DNA from 3 places in the Staphylococcus coagulans genome. Region 2 is predicted to be linked to each of the others. Evidence: riboswitches for the same ligand, from Rfam matches in the RefSeq annotation. Region 2 holds a riboswitch; each other region holds the start of a gene.
What was found. Region 2 has a riboswitch for thiamine pyrophosphate ahead of KM149_RS08680 (ECF transporter S component). Riboswitches for the same ligand answer to the same signal wherever they lie in the genome.
Positions count from the first base shown of each region.

Region 1: linked by a shared signal. The riboswitch ahead of thiO (glycine oxidase ThiO) and the one ahead of KM149_RS08680 (ECF transporter S component) in region 2 are both predicted to bind thiamine pyrophosphate.
Region 3: linked by a shared signal. The riboswitch ahead of KM149_RS10510 (thiamine phosphate synthase) and the one ahead of KM149_RS08680 (ECF transporter S component) in region 2 are both predicted to bind thiamine pyrophosphate.

Region 1 covers NZ_CP092966.1:2,461,986-2,469,446, reverse strand. Annotated here, with positions in the region: gene ahpF (alkyl hydroperoxide reductase subunit F) at 1-991, opposite strand, end outside; gene ahpC (alkyl hydroperoxide reductase subunit C) at 1,006-1,575, opposite strand; gene nfsA (oxygen-insensitive NADPH nitroreductase) at 2,217-2,972, shown strand; gene KM149_RS11860 (L-cystine transporter) at 3,082-4,473, opposite strand; gene thiO (glycine oxidase ThiO) at 4,538-5,656, opposite strand; TPP riboswitch at 5,750-5,852, opposite strand; gene KM149_RS11850 (DNA-binding protein) at 5,926-6,525, opposite strand; gene KM149_RS11845 (hypothetical protein) at 6,637-7,311, opposite strand.
Region 2 covers NZ_CP092966.1:1,820,736-1,828,196, forward strand. Annotated here, with positions in the region: gene auxA (lipoteichoic acid stability factor AuxA) at 1-1,291, opposite strand, end outside; gene graF (glycopeptide resistance-associated protein GraF) at 1,790-1,921, shown strand; TPP riboswitch at 2,138-2,237, shown strand; gene KM149_RS08680 (ECF transporter S component) at 2,371-2,946, shown strand; gene KM149_RS08685 (ABC transporter ATP-binding protein) at 2,959-4,365, shown strand; gene KM149_RS08690 (energy-coupling factor transporter transmembrane component T family protein) at 4,362-5,153, shown strand; gene purD (phosphoribosylamine--glycine ligase) at 5,678-6,919, opposite strand; gene purH (bifunctional phosphoribosylaminoimidazolecarboxamide formyltransferase/IMP cyclohydrolase) at 6,944-7,461, opposite strand, start outside.
Region 3 covers NZ_CP092966.1:2,189,805-2,197,265, reverse strand. Annotated here, with positions in the region: gene kdpF (K(+)-transporting ATPase subunit F) at 1-30, shown strand, start outside; gene kdpA (potassium-transporting ATPase subunit KdpA) at 56-1,732, shown strand; gene kdpB (potassium-transporting ATPase subunit KdpB) at 1,748-3,772, shown strand; gene kdpC (potassium-transporting ATPase subunit KdpC) at 3,783-4,346, shown strand; gene KM149_RS10515 (Bax inhibitor-1 family protein) at 4,871-5,497, shown strand; TPP riboswitch at 5,517-5,624, shown strand; gene KM149_RS10510 (thiamine phosphate synthase) at 5,699-6,283, shown strand; gene thiS (sulfur carrier protein ThiS) at 6,289-6,489, shown strand; gene KM149_RS10500 (thiazole synthase) at 6,492-7,259, shown strand; gene KM149_RS10495 (ThiF family adenylyltransferase) at 7,259-7,461, shown strand, end outside.

The DNA.
Region 1 (7,461 bases), 640 kb from region 2:
CTTTGTTCGTGTATTTTTCTTCACCTGGTACCCCAATTTTTCTCCAGCGTGCACCTGTACCGATGATTAATGAACGTGTTTCTAGAACAGCACCGTTATCAAGTGTTACTGATACAGTTTTGTCTGTTTTTTCAAGTTGTTCTGCACGAACACCTTTCATAACATCGATATTGTAGTCTTTAATATGTTCTTCTAAGTTAGTTGATAATGATGGACCCGTTGTTTTCTTAACACCGATTAAGTTTTCGATATCTGCTGTATCGTTGACTTGACCACCAATTCTATCAGCGACAATACCTGTTGTGAGCCCTTTACGTGCAGCATAGATTGCTGAACTTGCACTTGCAGGACCGCCACCAATAACAAGTACATCAAAGACTTCTTTGTTTTCAAATGCAGATGCGTCCGGACCTTGACCGAGTGTACTCAAAATATCTGTTACAGTCATACGGCCATTACCGAATTGTTCACCATTTAAGAAGATGGCAGGTACAGCCATGATGTCTTCTGCTTCTTCTTTAAATACAGCACCATCAATCATAGTGTGTGTAATATTAGGGTTCAATACACTCATTAAGTTTAATGCTTGAACAACATCTGGACATTTATGACAAGTTAAGCTGATATAAGTTTCAAAGTGAAGTGGTTGTTCAATAGATTTGATTTGATCAATTACAGATTGTTCTTCTTTCGGAGCACGTCCACTGACTTGTAAAAGTGCAAGAACGAAAGAGTTGAATTCATGACCAAGAGGGACACCAGCAAATGTGATGCCAGTGTCCTCTCCAGGTCTATTGATACTAAAGCTAGGTGTACGCTTTAAATCAGCTTTTTCTACTGTAATTCGAGATGACATTTCTGCGACTTCATTCACAAGGTTATCGACTTTTTGTGAATTTTCATCAGAACCTGTACTTGCTTTAAGTACAACGTCACCTTCCATCAAATCAAGAAGTTGCGATAATTGTTGCTTCAATTCTTGATTTAACATGCAGCATAGCCTCCTTAAATTTTACCGACTAAGTCTAATCCTGGAGTTAAAGTTTCGCCGCCTTCTTCCCATTTTGCTGGGCAAACTTCACCTGGATTTTCACGCACATATTGTGCAGCTTTGATTTTGTGAACAAGTGTACTTGCGTCACGGCCGATACCGTCTGCATTGATTTCTGCAGCTTGTACAACACCGTCAGGGTCAACGATGAAAGTACCACGTTGTGCAAGACCTTTTTCTTCATCTAATACATCAAATAAACGTGTGATTTGTTGAGATGGGTCACCAATCATTGTGTATTCTAATGTGCTAATTGCGTCTGAGTGATCATGCCAAGCTTTGTGTACGAAGTGTGTATCTGTAGAAACAGAGTATACGTTTGTACCAAGTTCTTGTAATTTCGCATATTGTTCTTGAACATCTTGTAATTCAGTTGGACATACGAAAGAGAAATCTGCTGGGTAGAATACAACAACACTCCAGCTACCTTTTAAGTCTTCGTGTGAAATTTCAACAAATTCATCTGTTTTTGCGTTGTAAGCTTGTGCTGAAAATTCCTCGATTTGTTTACCAATTAATGACATAATCGAAATCCTCCTATTATATGAATCATTATTATTTTAGATTAGAATGTAAAGACGTCTCGTCTTAATTATAATTCCTTATTAATAATAATTCTAATCTCAATAGCTATTATGACATGGAACATGCTTTCCGTCAAATAAATATCATTGTTGAAAGGGACATACACTAAGAAAGACAGTGGAATCAGCGTTTTTGCCATAGTTAGCGCGATTAAAGCGATAAAAATTGAGACTTAAATTCTAATAAATGTATCATCTTAATGATGAAAAAGGCTTGAAATTGGATAATAAAGGCGTTATAAATTTTATTCTAAAAAGTGTTAAACAATTCAAATGAGGGATTAATAAGACGCCTGCTAATATCATTTACGGATGCTGATTCTCAATTACAAGTATATAGTATGAAAATATATAACCGCTCAATCCGCAATGATTATTTAATAATGAGGCATTATTTCTTAGGTTAAAATGTATTCATAGATAAGCACACCTGGTGCGATTAATAGTGAATACAATTCGATATAAATCGTATCCTCTGTTGTTATTTTTCTACGATTTAAGGGTATGCATGAGATGCAAGGGACATGCGTTTTCTTGAGTGTTTTGATAGGATATAGAAAAAGGATAAGGAGTGTTTATAAATGTCAGAATATGTGTATGATTTGGCAAAACGACATCACTCAGTTAGAAAATTTAAATCAGATCGAATCAGTAGAGACACGGTCGAAAAATTAATTGAGGCAGGACAAATGGCTTCAACTTCTAGCTATTTACAGACAACATCGATTATTGGTGTAGAAGATGCTGAAAAGAAAGAAGCTTTAAAAGAGGTATCTGGGCAGCCTTATGTCGTTGAAAATGGATATTTACTTGTTTTTGTGATTGACTATCACCGTCATCAGTTAATTAGTGAAAAGCTTGAAGCTAATATGGAAGATAGCTTTGAGTCAGCTGAGGGATTACTCGTAGGTACTGTAGATGCGGCGTTGGCGGCACAAAATATAGCACTGACTGCAGAAGATATGGGCTATGGTATTGTTTATTTAGGTTCATTACGTAATGATGTACAGCGTGTGAGAGAAATATTAAAATTACCTGAACATGTTTTTCCAGTGTTTGGAATGGCGTTAGGCGTACCAGCAGATAACGAAAATGGTTCTCCAAAACCAAGATTACCACGTGAACATGTCTTTCATATTGATACGTATTCACAAGATGATGAACAGTTATCAAAACAGCTTGAGGAGTATGATCGAGAAGTTTCGCAATATTATAGTCAGCGTACAAACGGTGAGCGAAGTGAAACGTGGTCACAACAAGTAGCGGCATTTATGAGCAGTAAGCAACGCACAGAAATGAAAGAATGGTTGCAAATGGCAGGTTTTAATAGAAAATAAATCAGCGAACTATTAATTGACAGTATCTAAAATCATAAAGTTTTAATAACAAAAACCCCTTCAAATCTTTTCCACACGTAAGATTGAAAGGGGTTTTGTTGTGATGTTATTAATGTTGTGGTGTTAATTCATCATAATGATTTGAATTAAACGTATCTTCATTTAGTTGTTTTGTTAATTTAGCTGTTCCAGTACCTGCTAACATTGAATCGTTAACATTTAGCGCTGTACGTCCCATATCAATTAAAGGTTCAACAGAGATGAGCACCCCAGCGAGTCCGACTGGTAAATTTAAAGCTGAAAGTACAAGGATAGATGCAAATGTTGCACCGCCTCCGACACCAGCAACACCAAATGAGCTGAGTACGACGACGATAACAACAGTTGCAAGGAATTTAAAATCAACCTCTACGCCAGCGACAGGTGCAACCATAATTGCTAACATGGCAGGATAGATACCCGCACAACCGTTTTGTCCAATCGAAAGACCAAATGAGCCAGAGAAGTTTGCAATGGCTTGAGGCACACCTAAACGGTTCGTTTGTGCTTGAACATTTAATGGTAATGTCCCGGCACTTGAACGTGAAGTAAAGGCGAATAAGATTACTTCGGCTGTTTTCTTCATATATTGAATTGGGTTTACACCAATGATTGCAAGAATGATTAGATGAATGATATACATTGTGATGAGTGCAGCATAAGACGCAATAACGAATTTTCCTAACGTCCAAATGGCAGCAAAGTCACTCGTCGCAATAGTTTTCATCATAATTGCTAAAATTCCATACGGTGTAAGTCTTAAAACAAATGTAACGATAGCCATCACAAGTGAATAGACCGCATCGATACCACGTTTAAGTGTATGCCCATTTTCAGGTTGTTTACGTGAAACGCGTAAAAAGGCAAAGCCGACAAAAGCCGCAAAGATCACGACAGCAATTGTAGATGTCGCACGTTGACCCGTAAAGTCTAAAAATGGATTAGATGGAATTAACTCTAAAATTTGAGCAGGTAATGTCGTTGCCGTTAATTCTTTTGCCTGACTTGCAATTTCAGAGCTACGTGCATTCTCAGCGTGACCGAGGTCAATGCTAGAGGCATCTAAATTAAAGACAACTGCATAAATAATACCGATGATTGCTGCAATTGCTACTGTTCCAATAAGGAAAGCAAAAATCAATCCGCCCATTTTGGCAAACTTTTCACCAATATCAATTTTCGTAAAAGCAGCAACAATTGAAACAAAGATTAATGGGATAACAATCATTTGCAAGAGTGCAATGTAACCATCTCCCACTAAGCCAACCCACTCTGTCGTTTTTGATGTGACTTTGCTATCAACACCATAAATGAGGTGGAGTAGAAGGCCTAATAAGATCCCTAAACCAAGTGCAGTAAAGACACGTTTAGGGAATTTAACATGTTTTTTCGTCATGAACCAAAGTCCAATAAGAGCGAAAATAAAAATAATTAGATTAATAATAGTTAAAAACACAGACATATCAAAATACGCTTCCTTCTTAATTCCGACTTATACAATAGGATAATAGGAAAAAAGTATAAAATCAAGCTTTATTTTTTATCTGAGCAATTTTGGGCGAAAAGGGCGTAAGCTGTTCTTTCGCTTTAGCATGGCCGTCAATCAATTTTGCCATCAGTGAACCTGCTATAGGTGAGAGTAAAATACCGTTTCGATAATGTCCTGTGGACACATAAAGATGGTCTTCAACCTCTCCCATAATAGGTTCTTGGTTAGGTGTGATAGGTCGAATGCCCGTCCATGTTTTAATCACATGATGATTTTTGAGTTGCGGAATCATAGACAAGCTCTCTTGATCTAACCATGACAAGTTGTTCTCATTATTTTCAATGCTCCAACTATCGAAGTCTGAGGTCGCACCAATTAAGAAACGATTAGGCAATTTGGGCACGATGTAACAACCATTCATATTAAAAATGGTTTCCTTCAATCCTTTATAACAAGAGGCAATCAGTTTAACGTCACCTTTAACTGGTTGAGTAGGTAATTGGATATGAAGTTGTTGGAGTAACGTCCCAGACCAAGCGCCTGCAGCAATAATCAATTCATCTGCTGAAAAGTTGCCTTTAGATGTGATGACTGTATAACCGCTGTGATGACGTTCGACTTTTAAGACTTCGGTCTGTGTCATGAGTTCGATATAGTCGCGCTTTATAACGGAAGCAATCAGGGCTTTCGTATAGGTGTTTGCATTAATTTGCCCGTCATCTTGGATTTTAAAAGCAGCACTTTGGTTAGGATTGAGTTTTGGGAAACGTTGTTTTAGAGCGTATTTTGAGAGTTGTTTAATTGTGTGATCTTGGCTATGTAAAAATTGGAATTGCGCTTCTACTGCTTGGATATCTTGTTTTTGAGAGGCAACTTTAATTAGGCCGTATTTTTGGTATTCAATATTAATTCCAGTTTCTCGCTCGAGGTCGGCTGCAACTTCAGGCATCATTGCACGACTTTCCATAGCGAGGTGATACAGTGGATTGGCTTCGAAAAACTCGTTCTGTGCACCAAGCATGCCTCCCGCAGCGTACGACGCATTCATTCTTGGTGTGTAACGATCGATAATCCGAATATGTCGGTTTTGAGAGGATAGCTGTCTTGCAATGGATAAACCCATAACACCGGCACCAATAATAATTGTTTGTTTCATAAAAAAAGCCTCCTGCATGAAAGGATGCAGGAGGAACACGTATATGATTGAAATAAATGATTGAGTCATCATTAAAATGAGTTGAAATAAGTTCATTGTCATCATACGCTTTCCTTCGTTGGTTCTAACCACCTCAGGTTCAAAGAGTTAAGATACATTCTTTCTCAGCTCGCCTCGAGCACCCCTAGCATATAAATTTTTATTTGATTTCATTAATTATTGTAACTTTCATATTAGAAATATGCAAGTTACGCAAAGGTTGAATCGCTTTAACCACCGAATAAACGTTGGAAGAAGCCTTTCTTTTCATTGCTTTGAATCGATTGCGCAAGTGCCTGCTGTTCTTTAGTTTGAGTCTCGATGCTTTGTTGTGTTTGACTCCATTGTTCACTTTGTTCCTTTTGTGCGGCTGTCAGTGATTCAAGGGACTTACTATTCGATTCAAGTTGTTGATTTAATTGGGTATGTAACGCTTTTAATTCTTCTTGCTGTTGATGAACTTGGCTGACCATCTGACCTAACATTTGACGTTCTTCACGCATTTTATTGATTTCATTGCGTAATTCATTGATAAGTTGAGGCACTTGTTGATCGCTCGGCAAGTGTTGTTTATCTTCTTTGACGATAACTTGTAGAAAGTCTTTTTCTTGTTCTAACTCTTCAAAAGCAAGATCATAACTATTTGTACGTGCAACACGTTCTGTTATCTCTTGGAATAATTCAATATCTTCTTCTTTAAAATCAGTCGCTTCTCGACCACGGTATTCTGTTTTATTTAAATGGTAACCACGTTCTTCAAGATGCTGTACGATTTTACGTACTTGCTTTTCACTTAAGCCTGATCTTTGGGCAAATTCTTTTGTCAGCATATATCATTAGATCCTTTCTATTCTTTTTAGACGTACGGAAGTGTGCGTTCAGTGACCCGTCAGTCTGCCTCTCTCATTATTTTAACGGCTTTAAGCATTGATTTCAAGGTCTTATGGACGATGTTCTTTGCGTAAACCCATTTTGACAAGTAATGGATAAATGATACGTCGTGGTATTTGATTCGCATACACATATTTTAAAATGTAGCAGGATTTAACACTTGTACCAAAAATATCCTTAGTTAAAGGAATATTGCCTTTCACATATAAATCTAAAGGAATGGGCTTACCGTTACGATCTAATGAAGGTTGTAAGTATGTAATTTCAGTTTGCTTTTCGTAGCCGTTTTCTGTTAAAAAGTGACGACGGAAGTTAATTTTTCTTGCTGTTTCTTCATCAACATCGTTAGATTCAAATGTAGATTCAAACATAAAGAAATTAACGTCACGACCGTGAAGTTGGTTAGATATACGATTCAGCTCATGCTCAATCTGTTCTAAAGTCGTTTTCAAGCAGGCTTCACAATCTTGGCTGTGTTGTGCAAGAAGATAAATAATAAAGCCGACATTTGTCGTCGCTTCATAGTGGGCTGTCGCCAAGCTCACAATCGCGTCGTCTTCAATACCAACAATAAATACGAAGTCATGTTGGGTTTTATCTGTTTTAAGTGATCGCGCAAAAACAGACGCATCTTCTGTAACAAGATGGTCTAATTTATTTTTATAGAATGCTATTGCTGGCTCATACCATCGATCATGCGTAGATTTAATATGTACAAAGTTCATGTTACGTCACCTCTTTTAAGTTAACTCTCGTTTATTCTTGCAAGTATATAGGGTCATTGCAATGATGTAGCAATACATATAGATAGTTGAGGAGTCATTTGTGACTGTTTTTTCTGATAAAATAGATGACTAAGTTGGACTATTCATGAC
Region 2 (7,461 bases):
GTAAGACGAAAGCAATAATCGTCGGAACTAACATTAAAATTAGAATTGGCGTGATGAAAATGGATAATAACAATCCGTGTACGACAATTACGATATACTCTGTAAATAATTTAAAAAATAAAATACTAATCATAAATAATTGTAAATAATAATATTTACCTCTTAACATTCGCGTTACAGACGTTAAAATAAATAAAATGGCAACAATTAAAAGAAGAAATAGACTAATCCACTCGTATACATATTGTGTTTGTGAAAGTTGCCAATCCCCAGATAAAAATAAGGCATTGCGGTTGTTAAATTCTAATAAAATAAAGAACAACAGAATCACACCACAAGCAATTGTTACGTAGCCTTTATTTAACCATTTTGGACGTTTTTTTAGAAACGTAGGGATATCATCTTCTTCCAATCTCGCCCATTTAAACCATTTTTCTACAATCGTTTCACGCTTAGCACGTAAGCGTTCGATATCAATACTTCTACGTGTACGATGCGAAATATCATGAGTAAATTCAACTGTACGATCTTGGAAGTCCTTGAAATGAATTTTAGAGGGGTTCGCAAATTGATACTTCTTACTTCTAGAATATGGATTTTCTTCACCTGTTATTTCTTCTTGCGATACAGGTAGTGAACGACGAAGAAATAAGAAATTCCATATTGCCATTTGTCCAATCAACCATAATAAGACGAAAAATGTATTGATGCTTAAAACATCAATCGGTGCTATTTGACGACTTTCAATTCTTGTATAAAGTGCCAATTGTGTAATGATATAACAAATGCCATAACTAAAAATAATCCATAAATAATGCTCTTTACGATGTAATGGATTCAGCTCATCTTTATAGGCAATATAACCAATATGAATTAAAAATGGAATGATGAAAACAAACGCAATCCATCCATACACTTGTGACATAAAAATGAGTGTTAATACGAAGAATATGATTCCGATGAGTAAAAATAAAATAGATATGTCGTAATCAAATCGTGTCGTATTCGTGAGTGTTCTACCTATGAAAAGCATTAAAATACCAAAAAGTAGAATGACAATGCCACTTGCTAGCGGGATATCACCAATATACTTACTCATCACACGAATAATTTCATTGAAAAAGGCCATAATGAAGTCCCATAAATTATCAATCTTAGAAATATGGTGCTTACCATCCTTTAACTCATGAATGAGTGGAATATTTATAAAAATAATCACACTTAATAAAATTGACAGTGCACCGATAATATAGCTATAAATGACCTCGGTGTATTTGTTAAACAAAGACATCCTCTCACCTCAAAGTTATTATATACGAACTATGAATACCTGTCTGTAAAATTAATCAAATTCAGTCTTTAGAATGAGAATTTTCAATACTTAAGTAGCATCAAAATTTTAACTTGATTTCCCCACAATTGCGTACAGCATGCATCAACGTATATACAATTAAAAACTTAAATAAAATACTTGATTGGTTTAGTATACCAAAAGATAGCCACTATCTTAACCATTTCACTCATGCTTAAAATGACAAACTAACCTTCGTATATCGATCAAATTTTAGCACCGCTTCATCAATACGACTCAAATGATTTGAAACGAAAAGCACTTTTTGATACATAAGTTTAAAATATCAAACCCCTTGGATGTCTCATCTCCCCCTCATCGCAGCCAAAACAGCATTGATATACATCCTTTAAAATCTTGTTTGAAACAATCATGTTTAGAGTTTTTCAATATGGGTTATGTATTATTATAGCTTTAAACGAAAGGGAGGCGTTTTAAATGTCTGAAAAAGATATTAAAAAAGCTGCTGAACAAGCAAAAGATAAAGAGCAAGAATTAAAAGATAAAAAAGAAGATGCTAAAGAAGGCGCTGAAAAAACAAAAGACGATATTCAAAAAACTTTTGAATAATGCGACCTTTTTATTTGAAAGCTGTGCATTTATAGAAGTTTAACAAGGGATAGGACGTTAACATGTTCTAATCCCTTCTTTTATATATAACATCTAATTAGGTATATCATTCAAAGCATAATATTGAAATTGTCGGCCACCTCGCCATTAAAAAGAATGTTGAAGAGTGTTGACTTTTGAATGGGCTAGGTGTACATTGACATTAACAATTAAATACGCACGCACTAGGGGTGTGAAAGCTGAGATGAGGATAAGCCTCGAACCCTTTGAACCTGAACTAGATGATACTAGCGTAGGAAAGTGTTTCATTTATAATGGATACGCCTTGTTTTAGGAGAAAAGCGCATGCTTCAATTAAGATGACTTGTATCCCATATAAATTATCACAGCATACGTCTGTCTCTAGTGTAAGAGATATGCGTATTTTTTTAATTTTGGGAGGTATACAAATGAAGAAAGGCTTAACATTATCAGATATTCTAGTCACTGTATTGGTTTCAGTCATTTTTGCAGTGATTTATAATTTATGGTGGATTGTGAATAATACAGTTCAACCTTTAGGGTTACATTTAGATCAACTTATGTATGGTATGTGGTTTAGTGCCGCTGTTGTCGCATATCTTATCATTCCAAAAATGGGGATTGCGCTTTTAGCTGAATTTGCTGCAGGTGCTGGGGAAACGATTCTCATGGGACGTTTTGATATTCCTACTATTATTTATGCGTTGCTACAAGGTCTTGCTTGTGAGATTGTATTTGCTATTTTCAGATATAAATCTCGTGCATTAATGGTAGCTGTACTTGCGGGGATGGCAGCAGCAATCATTAGTTTACCGATTGACTGGTATTATGGTTACTTAAATGAAGTTGCCACTTGGAATCTTATTTTACTCATTTCATTCCGTGTTATCAGTGGTGCAGTCTTAGCGGGTGTATTCCCTTATATTTTAGTCAAAGCCCTGGATCAGACTGGTGTCACTAAACTATTTCGACCTGCATCAAAAGATGATTACGATACATTGTAAGGTGGCTTTATTGTGCTAAAAATTAAAAATCTACGCTTAAAATATCCGAGCGCACCCTATAAAATTTTTGATGGTATCGATATTGAAATAAAAGATAAAGAAAAAGTACTTTTACTTGGTCCTTCAGGTTCAGGTAAAAGTACTTTACTCAATGTTTTAAGTGGTATCGTACCGAACTTAATTGATTTACCTATGAAATATGATGAATTAGAAATTGCTGAGCATTCAGGCGTTATTTTCCAAGATCCTGATTCACAATTTTGCATGCCACAAGTGAATGAGGAGCTTGCTTTCATTTTAGAAAATCAGCAAGTCCCCCGTCATGAAATGGATGCACAAATTCAATGGGCTTTAAAACAGGTGGGCCTTGATATTAATCCTAAACAATTGATCCATCATCTTAGCGGTGGGATGAAACAGAAGTTAGCCATTGCTGGCACTTTATTACAACGTGCAGATACTTTATTTTTAGATGAGCCCACAGCAATGCTTGATACAGAAGCTACTGAAAATTTATGGACCTTGTTGAAAACGCTATGGCAAGACCAAACGGTATTAATTGTTGAACATAAAGTGGCACATATTTGGGACTATGTTGATCGTGTCATTTTAATGAATCATCAAGGTGAAATCATTCAACAGGGTACGCCAAGCGATATTATGAAAAATTATGAATCTCTACTCACTGAATTTGGCGTATGGCACCCTAAAGCATGGTCGCATGCACCTGAACCGCAAAAAGCATCCTTTTCTGAGGAGACATCATTATTTGAATTGGCGTTTCATCAAGGGGCTGTCCAAAGAAATCGTCAAACTTTATATGAAGTAGAAGACTTGTCCATTCGTTCTGGAGAGTGGATAACTTTAACTGGGAAAAATGGAACAGGCAAAACGACGCTATTAGAATCAATCATGCAGTTGATTCGTTATAAAGGCAAGATGACTTTCAATGGCCAAAAACTCACTAAAATTAAAGATGCTGCGCAACACATGTATCTGGTTTATCAAAATCCGGAGCTACAATTTATTCAAAATAGTGTATACGATGAAATCTATATTAATTACCACCATATGGATTCTAAAAATGCCAAATCTCGTACGTCTGAGATGCTCGCACTTCTTGATTTAGAGCATGTCTCACAGCAACATCCTTTTGAACTCTCAATGGGACAGAAAAGACGTTTAAGCGTGGCAACAGCTTTAAGTACTGAAGCAGATATCATTCTCTTAGATGAGCCTACATTTGGTTTGGATAGTCACAATACATTTAAACTTATTGAATTGTTTCAAAAACGTGTCGCTCAAGGACAAACGATTTTAATGGTAACCCATGACCCACATATTATTCAACGTTATCCATCAAGACGTTTAGAAGTTAGAGACAATCAATTACATGAAGTCGAGGTGGTGAGTGAATGATAGAATCATGGAAAATACGCAATACGTTTATGGATCAAGTAAACATTGTAACGAAGTTATTTTTAGGCATCGCATTATTCTTTTTCATCATTTTTATTCATAATTTTGATTTTATGATTTACCTCGCCACAATTATGTTTATATTTATGTGGCTTGTTAGTGGAACTAAATGGAAAGTTGTTTTAACCTTTGCGCTTATTGCGACATTTTTTGCGCTGACCTCATCTCTTTTTATGATTTTTTATGGACATGGGAAGCACGTCTTATTTTCGTTTGGTTTCGTTAAAATAAGTACTGAAAGTTTAGTCAGAGGTCTTCACCTCTCTTTTCGAACAATGACAATCAGTTATTTTGGCTTGTCTATAGCATTCACTTCGCAAGTCATTATGATTTTTTATAGTTTTATGCAACATCTAAAAGTCAAACCTAAAGTTGCATATGCATTTATGGCTGCGTTTCGTATGATTCCTTTAATGATTGATGCTTTATTCCAATTAAGAAATTCATTAAAGATGCGCTACCAAATGATCGATAATCAAAATTATTCAGGCTTTAAACGATTGAAACATTTACTCATTCCTTTATTAAGTCAAAATATCCGAAAAGCACATCGCCTTTCGGTAGCAATGGAGAAAAAAGGCTTTAAAGATGGGCCCCGCACATATTACTATCATGTGCCGTTCAGCTATAGAGATATCATTTTAATCATCGTTACATTAGGTATTGTAATGCTGTCTTTCATATTAGCAGGTACAATGCCATTAACTGGAATTACAGATGCGCGCTAACACGAGTCACGCATCTGTTGCGTTTTCATGATCTCGATGATATGAAAAGGCATCGTACAGATTTCCTTTTAATCCCGTTTATAATTCCATCTGCAAAGGAAATCGGCACGTCACTTTAATCATAAAAAACACTGCGATAAAGTGACGAACCATCGATGATGTAAGGCATATTCCCATACAATGCCTTACCTTTGGCAGAGTAGACGTATATTGACGAAAGTTTGTTATAAAGCTTACGCGCAATATCGTCTGCTTATGCCACTTTTTTATATGAGTATTTTTTTGCGCTCTGTCGAATCGGATAGTTACGCAAAAAAGAGGTTAAGCCGCATAACATGGCTTAACCTCTTTTTTGGATGAGCTACAATATGAGACGCTATACTCAATCACACATAGATACCCTTTCTTCTAATATAAGAAAATACAACCTCCTCGATTGACGAACGACGTAATTGAGGAGGTTGTATTTCTGTTTCAATTTCTATCATTGAAGTGATGACGTTTCTTCATGTAAAGTTTATCAATTATGACAATGCTTTATTTGCAATATCATTTCGATAAAATAAGGCATCACTTTCTATTTGAGCTACACGTTGATACGCTTGCGCCTGAGCTGATTCAATTGTTGTGCCTTCACCGATTGCTAAAATCACACGGCCACCAGAAGTCACATATTGATTATTTTCATATTTTAATCCACTTACAAAATAATGGTCTAAATCATTTTCAAACCCTGCAACAGCTAAACCTTTATCATAGTCACCTGGGTACCCTTTTGAAGCAAGCATCACGCCGACTACAGCATTTTCTTTCCATTTCATTTCAATAGGTTGCTTTTCATCTAACGCAATGATATGTGCCATAAGGTCACTTTCTAAGCGTGTTAATAAAACTTGTGCTTCGGGATCACCAAAGCGTGCATTAAATTCTATGACTTTAGGACCTTCTTTCGTTAAAATCGCGCCAATATATAATAGACCAAAGAAGTCATAACCTTCTGCCTGCATCGCTTTTGCAATAGGCTGAGCAATCTTTTCATTAGCTTCTTTTAAAACTTGGTCACTGATATGTGGAACTGGGCAATAAGCACCCATTCCGCCTGTATTAGGACCTTGATCTTGATCGAAAGCACGTTTATGATCTTGCGCAATCGTATCAAAAGGTACGGCATAGTCACCATTAACAAATGTCATGAGTGAAAACTCTTCACCTTCTAAAAACTGTTCAAAAACCACTTTGCTTTCTTTTTCAGGATATAAAATATCAACTGCTTCTTGCGCTTGCTCACGCGTTTCTGCAATAATTACGCCTTTACCAGCTGCTAAACCATCTTTTTTCAAGACCACTGGCAATTCACATGTTTCAATGTAAGCCAAAGCTTCCTCTTTATCATTAATTTCACGATAATCTGCTGTTGGGATATCATATTTTTCCATAAGACGCTTAGCAAAAGATTTTGATCCTTCGATTTGTGCAGCATCTTGATTAGGGCCAAATACTTTGATTTTTTCCGCTCTTAATAAGTCAGCTAATCCCCCAGTTAAAGGTTGCTCTGGTCCAATGATTACCCACTCTACTTGATGATCTTTTGCAAATTCAACAATACGATCGTGTTCCGTTTCAGCAATTTCTGAATGCACTTCGGCTACATGATTCATTGCAACATTTCCTGGAATTGCAAAAACTTTCGAAACGAGCTGAGATTGATTTAATTTGTGTGCAAGTGCGTGTTCACGACCGCCACCACCAACGACCAATACATGCATAGTATGCGTTCCTCCTTCATTTCATTAATGTTTGAAATGGCGCATGCCTGTAGTTACCATAGCGATACCATATTGATTCGCCATATCGATTGAATCTTGATCTTTAATAGAACCCCCTGGTTGTATAATGGCTTTAATACCTGCTTTTGCAGCAGTTTCAACTGTATCACTCATAGGGAAGAAACCATCTGACGCTAATACGACTTGATCGTTCATTTCGATTGCACGCTCAATAGCAATTTTAGCAGAACCGACACGATTCATTTGTCCCGCACCAATCCCCACTGTTTGTTTGTCATTAGCTAATACAATCGCGTTACTTTTCACTGACTTAACAACTTGCCAACCTAACAATAATGCATTCCATTGTTCTTCTGTTGGTTTCGCTTCTGTCACAACGGTCATGTTTTCTCTTTTAACATCGAAGTGATCTTTATCTTGAACAAGATAGCCACCTGAAACAGAGACAAATTCAACTTCATCTTTTTCTTCAGACATTTCAATTTCAAGTAATCGAATGTTTTTCTTTTGTTGCAATACGT
Region 3 (7,461 bases), 370 kb from region 2:
TACGCCTTAATTTACAGTGAAAAGTTTTAAATTCGATTATTGATGGAGGGAAAACATGGAAGTCGTTATCTTTTTAATCATCTTTCTTTTATGCGCATTTTTATTAAGTCGATACTTATATAGTGTTGCATTATTAATCCCTACACCGGCAGATAAGGTGTTTTTAGGTGTGGAAGAAGGGATTTACAAAGTGTTAGGCACAAAGTTAGAGCACATGTCGGGTAAGACATATCTGAAACATTTTCTACTATTTAATGGACTAATGGGAATCGTGTCATTCCTATTGTTACTGATTCAACAATGGCTCTTTTTAAATCCGAATCATAGTTTAAATCAATCGGTTTCATTGGCGTTTAATACGGTCGCTTCATTCTTAACGAATACGAACTTACAGCATTACGCTGGAGAATCTGGACTCACTTATTTAACACAGATGATTGTCATCACTTATTTGATGTTTACGTCTAGTGCTTCAGGTTATGCGGTTTGTATTGCGATGTTGCGTCGACTAACGGGGATGACAGATGTCATTGGCAACTTTTATCAAGATGTTGTACGGTTTATCGTTCGCGTTTTAATACCGCTATCATTTCTTGTGAGTATTCTTTTGACGAGTCAAGGCACACCACAAAATTTAAAAGGTAACCTAACGTTGCATACGATCACGGGAAAAATTCAACAAATCGCATATGGTCCTATCGCATCATTAGAGTCCATTAAACATATCGGTACAAACGGTGGCGGCTTTTTAGGCGCCAACTCATCAACACCATTTGAAAATCCGACTGTATGGTCGAACTATATTGAAATGTTGAGTATGATGTTGATTCCTGGTGCGCTTGTCTTCCTATTTGGAAGAATGTTGACAAAAAGTGGTAAACAAATTCATGCGCACGCTTATGTCATATTTGGAACAATGTTGCTATTTTTTTTAGTTTTCTTCACGATTGCCATTATTTCAGAGTACAAAGGTAACGTTGTGTTGTCGCATTTAGGTGTGGTTGGACCGAATATGGAAGGAAAAGAAGTGAGATTTGGCCCAGGGCTTTCAGCGCTCTTCACGACGATTACAACAGCATTTACGACAGGTACAGTTAATAATATGCATGATACGCTTACACCGTTTGGTGGTTTTGTACCTTTAATATTAATGATGCTTAATGCTATTTTCGGTGGTGAAGGTGTTGGATTAATGAATATGTTGATTTTCGTCTTATTAACAGTATTTATTTGTAGTTTGATGGTAGGGAAAACACCAAACTATTTAGGAATGAAAATAGAAGGACGAGAAATGAAGCTCATCGCATTGACATTTTTAATTCATCCGATATTGATTTTAGTTGCGACTGCATTCGCTTTTGTTATTCCTGGTGCGAGTGACGCATTAACGAATCCTTCATTTCATGGTATCTCACAAGCGCTTTACGAAATGGCATCATCATCAGCCAATAATGGTTCTGGGTTTGAAGGACTCGCAGATGATACGACGTTCTGGAATGTCTCAACCGGTATCGTCATGTTGATTGCGCGTTATATACCTATCATTTTACAAATTATGATTGCTTCAAGCTTAGTTAATAAAAAAGCATATCAAAAAGATGATCAGACCGTGGCTATCGACAAACCTTTCTTTGGTGTATCACTCACAATTTTTATTATTTTATTGAGTGGTTTGACATTTTTACCAGTGTTATTACTTGGACCTATTGGAGAATTTTTATCATTAAAATAAAGGAGGATATGTTGAATGAATCAATCATCTCATGTCTTGAATGGCGCGATAGTCAAACAAGCCGTCAAAGAGAGTTTTATAAAATTAAACCCTGCATATCTCATTAAAAATCCAATTATGTTTGTTGTAGAAGTAGGGATGGTTTTAACATTAATTATGACGATCGTCCCACAAATTTTTACAGATGATGCGATGTCACGGCTTTATTTATTTACAATTTTTGTGATTTTATTATTGACGATTCTATTCTCTAATTTTTCAGAAGCCATTGCTGAAGGACGAGGTAAAGCACAGGCGAATAGTCTTCGTGAAACAAAATCAAATATGGTTGCACGTCGAATTATAGGCGATGAAAAATATGAAACGATTGATGGTTCTGCGTTAAAACGTGGAGATCGCATCCTTGTTAAAGCCGGGGAAACTATCCCATCAGACGGAACGATTATTGAAGGGATTGCAACGGTTGATGAATCTGCAATTACAGGGGAATCAGCACCAGTGATTAAAGAATCAGGTGGTGATTTTTCAGGTGTTATTGGTGGCACAACGGTAACATCGGATTGGCTCGTTATTGAAGTTGATAGTGAGGAAGGGGCTACGTTTTTAGATAAAATGATTGCCTTAGTCGAAGGTGCACAACGTAAAAAAACGCCGAATGAAATTGCACTTTTCACCTTACTTATTACTTTAACGATTATCTTTTTAGTTGTTATCTTAACGTTTTATCCTATTGCACAGTACTTAAAACTGAATGTGCCCATTGCAACGTTGATCGCATTAACAGTATGTTTAATACCGACAACGATTGGGGGATTACTTTCAGCTATTGGTATTGCTGGGATGGACCGCGTTACACAATTTAATATTTTAGCTAAAAGTGGACGCTCTGTAGAAACATGCGGAGACGTAGACGTATTAATTTTGGATAAAACCGGCACAATTACTTATGGTAACCGTTTAGCGGAATCATTGATGCCCGTGCATGAAGAATGGTATGACAGATTGCTCGTCGCAGCTTATGAAACTTCTGTTTATGATGATACACCTGAAGGTAAAAGTATTGTTGCTTTGGCGCAAGCTTCATCGGTTCAATTACCGGACGAAGTCAAAGGTGACTACCAACCATTTAAAGCAGAAACACGTATGAGCGGTATTATCATAGGAGATCGCACAGTCTTTAAAGGGGCGCCTAATAGTATGATTAAATATGTTAAACAAAAAGGTGGCATGGTACCTTCTAATATTGAATCGCTGGTTACTGAAGTCTCTAGTAAAGGCGGAACACCTTTAATCGTCGTTGAAGATCAAACAATTTTAGGCGTCATTTACTTAAAAGATGTCATTAAAGAAGGATTGGTCGAACGTTTTCAAGAGTTACGTCAAATGGGCATCGAAACAGTTATGTGTACAGGTGATAACGAATTAACTGCCGCGACTATTGCGAAAGAAGCGGGTGTGGATCGTTTTATCGCAGAATGTAAACCAGAAGATAAAATAAAAGTCATTAAAGAAGAACAAGAAAAAGGGCATATCGTCGCAATGACAGGAGACGGAACAAACGACGCGCCTGCATTAGCACAAGCCAACGTTGGATTAGCTATGAACTCAGGTACATTAAGTGCAAAAGAAGCAGCAAATTTAATTGATTTGGATTCAAATCCAACGAAACTGATGGAAGTTGTTAAAATCGGTAAACAATTATTGATGACGAGAGGTGCGTTGACAACATTTAGTATTGCGAATGATATCGCGAAGTATTTTGCGATTTTACCTGCAATGATGATGGTCACTGTACCGGAAATGAGTATTTTAAATATTATGCGTTTGCATTCTCCTGAATCTGCAATTGTTTCAGCGTTAATATTTAATGCACTGATTATTGCATTACTAATTCCAATTGCGATGAAAGGTGTGCGCATTAAAGGTGCTTCAACTGAGACCATCCTCATGAAAAATATGTTGGTCTATGGATTGGGTGGTATGATTATTCCATTTATTGGAATTAAACTCATCGATCTCATTGTTCAATGGTGGATATAGGAGGGTGTATATGAAAGCGATAAGAAGTAGCATGGGACTCGTTGTAATGACAATGGTTTTGTGTGGTGTCCTCTTTCCATTGGCTGTAACGGCAGTTGGACAGACGTTGTTTCACCACCAAGCTAACGGAAGTCTTGTGACACAGAATGGTAAGGTAGTAGGTTCGAATCTCATTGGACAGCAGTGGAATGAACCGCAATATTTTCACGGAAGAACGAGTGCTGTCAAATATAATATGGATAAAGCGACATTGAAAGAAAAAGGGGTGGCTTCTGGTAGTGATAACTATTCAAATGGCAATCCTGAACTTAAAAAGAGAGTAGAAGATTTAAAACAAGACGATGGACACCATACACCGATTGATGCAGTGACAGAATCTGGTTCAGGTTTAGATCCGGATATTACGGTGGATAATGCAAAACAACAGGTGGCACGTATTGCAAAACAACGAAATCTCTCACCACAACAAATTGATCAATTAATTACAAAGCAAGCACATAAAGGAACGATGTATGATGACTATGTGAATGTGTTGGCGTTAAATATGGCTTTAGATCATCTGTCAGCACATTAATTATTGATTGTACAATGGCCGTTGTAGGGGCTATGATGATATGATAGAAGAGATGAGGCTGGGGTTATTTCCTCAATTCAAACGCTCTAAGATTGTTTTTAATGAAACTGTCTTAGAGCGTTTTTGGTGTTGTTTGCTTATATGGATGGCTTCGCTTTCCGAGGGGACAGCCTCAGCCTGTAGTCTTCGTCTTGTCCTGTTCCCTCAGGCGTCTTGCCATCCATCTGTCGTTAAAAATAAAAGACGATTCATTGTAACAATGAGTCATTGAACAAGGTCCAACGGCTAATGGCTTCATAAGTCAGTGGAAAGTATTCTATAGATTGATGGCTAATTTGTGCAACTGAATATAACATAAAGAAACGCCACAATGATAGTGAACATAAGATGTGGATTACACGGCGTGAAAACTAAGATGAATGAGGTCTAAAAAGGGTATTTTCTGGTACAGGACAAGAGACTTTATTTTATTCGTGACACAATCTATCGTAAAATATAACAACCAAAAAGAAAGGAGAGAAAAGATGTCATCATCAACACATCAAGCCGCTAGTAAGGCTTATGGAAAAGTTTGGCTCTTTTTTGTTTATTATTGGCTTATTTTTGGCATTTCAACTTATTTAGGTCAATTTTTACCAGAAGCATGGCGCCAACCGTTATCGATAGGATTACTTATCCTTATCCTTACTTCGATGGTTGTACAACGTGTACGTTTTAGTGGTCCTATCATTTCACATATTTATACCATTGTTGCAGGCTTATTATCCTATGCCACATTTATGTATACGTTAGAAGATTTGGGGCCAAGTGTATTTTTTAATACTGTTTTATTAGCAATTGCGGCGTTTCTTATCTTTGGCTTTTTAGGTTATTTTTTGATAAAAGATGCTTCAAGTATCGGAAAATATTTATTCGTAACACTTATCGCTTTAATTTTAGCAAGTCTACTCGGATGGTTTATCCATAATCCGATTTACCATACGCTTATTGCTGTGGTGGGTTTGTTATTATTCTTATTGTATACCCTTTACGACTTTAATCGAATGAAACGAGGACAATTTTCACCTAGAGAGATGGGTTTCAATTTGTTCTTAAACCTTTTCCGTATTATTCGTTATGTGTTAGAATTAACACGTATGGTAAAACGTTAACGCAATTGAATAGATAAAACGATTCCACTGGAAGTGCCATTGCGAATGGCTGAGATTGAAATGCGATTTCAAAATTCCTGAACCTGATCCAGTTCGTACTGGCGTAGGAAAGTGGCTGAATTCGTGGGAATAACACGCTACTTTTCTTAATTTGATTTATGAAAAGTAGCTTTTTTTGTTGCGTTAAGGAGGATGGATACGATGATTGTAGTGGTTACACCTTATCAAAGGCTTGATCATACGCATATTCAACGCTTGTGCGCAATTGAACCTGATATTAATGGCGTCATTTTCAGGACGCCTATGAGAAAGCCTGAACTAGAAAAATGGATTTTAAAGTTGCATGATGAAGGTTTTCCAAAATCTAAAATGATTGTACATACGGATGTGCAGCTTGCCGAGCAATTGGGCATTCATCGCCTTCATTTCAGAGAAGGTGATGTTGGAGCTGAATATATCAAACAGAAGTCGCCGGATTATCGTATTAGTATGTCTACACATTCTGAAAACAGTATTCGCTATGCGCAAGCTCAACGTTTTGATTTTGTGTTGTTTGGTCATCTCTTTCCTACACCCTCTAAGCCCAATCAGCCACCGCGATCGTCTAGTGAAATTGCATCAGTGTTGTCTATTGACTTTCCTATTATTGCAATTGGAGGCATTCGTCTTGAGACAATCCAAAACGTTCCTACAGGTTTTTCGGGGATCGCATGTATCGGAAGTGCGTTTTCAAACGAAATCCATCAGTTTAAACAAATGATCACTTATTGGCATGCAAAGGAGTGAAGGTAATGCAAGTATATGTTAATGGTGAAAGGCAACTTTTCGATGAAGGTACTACGATTCGTGATATATTGAATCACTTTGGTATTGAGTCAAAACGCATGGCAGTCGAACGTAACGAAGAAGTTGTAAAACGCTCAGAGTGGGATACAACTGAAGTGCGTGAAGACGATCAGTTAGAACTTTTAGAATTTGTTGGAGGCGGTTAATGATGTTTAAAATTGGTAATTTAAGTTTCAATTCAAGATTATTTTTAGGAACAGGTAAATTCGAAAATGAAGAGATTCAATCTCGTGCGATAGACGCATCTGAAACAGAAGTACTTACATTTGCGGTACGCCGAATGAGTTTGTATGATGAAAAGTTGCCTAATCCTTTAGCCAATGTGGATTTATCTCAATTTACGACATTTCCAAATACCGCAGGTGCGAAAACGGCTGATGAAGCAGTACGTATTGCTGAATTGGCAAATGAAGCGGGTGTATGTGACATGATTAAAGTAGAGGTGATTGGTGACGATGAAACTTTATTACCTGATCCCCTCGAAACTTATAAAGCATGTGAAATTTTATTAGAAAAAGGCTACATTGTCTGTCCATATATTTCAGATGATGTTGTGTTAGCGAAACGTTTGGAAGCGCTTGGTGTACATGCCGTGATGCCACTTGCTTCGCCAATTGGTACAGGAAGAGGTATTAGCAATCCTTTAAACTTGCGATACATTATAGAAAAAAGTCAAGTTCCTGTTATTGTCGATGCGGGCATAGGTTCGGCAAAAGACTGTGCGGAAGCGATGGAACTTGGGGCAGATGCGATATTATTAAATTCTGCGGTATCACGTGCTAAAGATCCTGTGAAAATGGCAGAAGCAATGAAAAAAGGAATTGAAGCGGGTCGTTTGAGCTATGAAGCGGGTCGTATTCCTATTCGCTATAATGCTGTTCAATCAAGTCCATCAGAGGGGTTAGGGTTCTTATAATGACCCGCTATAACAGACAAGAGAAATTTAAACCTTTTGGTCAACAAGGACAACTCCAACTGCAGCAATTACATGTGATGGTTATCGGTGTTGGTGCGCTAGGAAGTGGTATCGCAGAACAATTGACGCGAAGTGGTGTCGGCCGTTTAACAATCGTTGATAAAGATGTGGTGTCCTTATCTAATTTACATCGTCAAAGTGG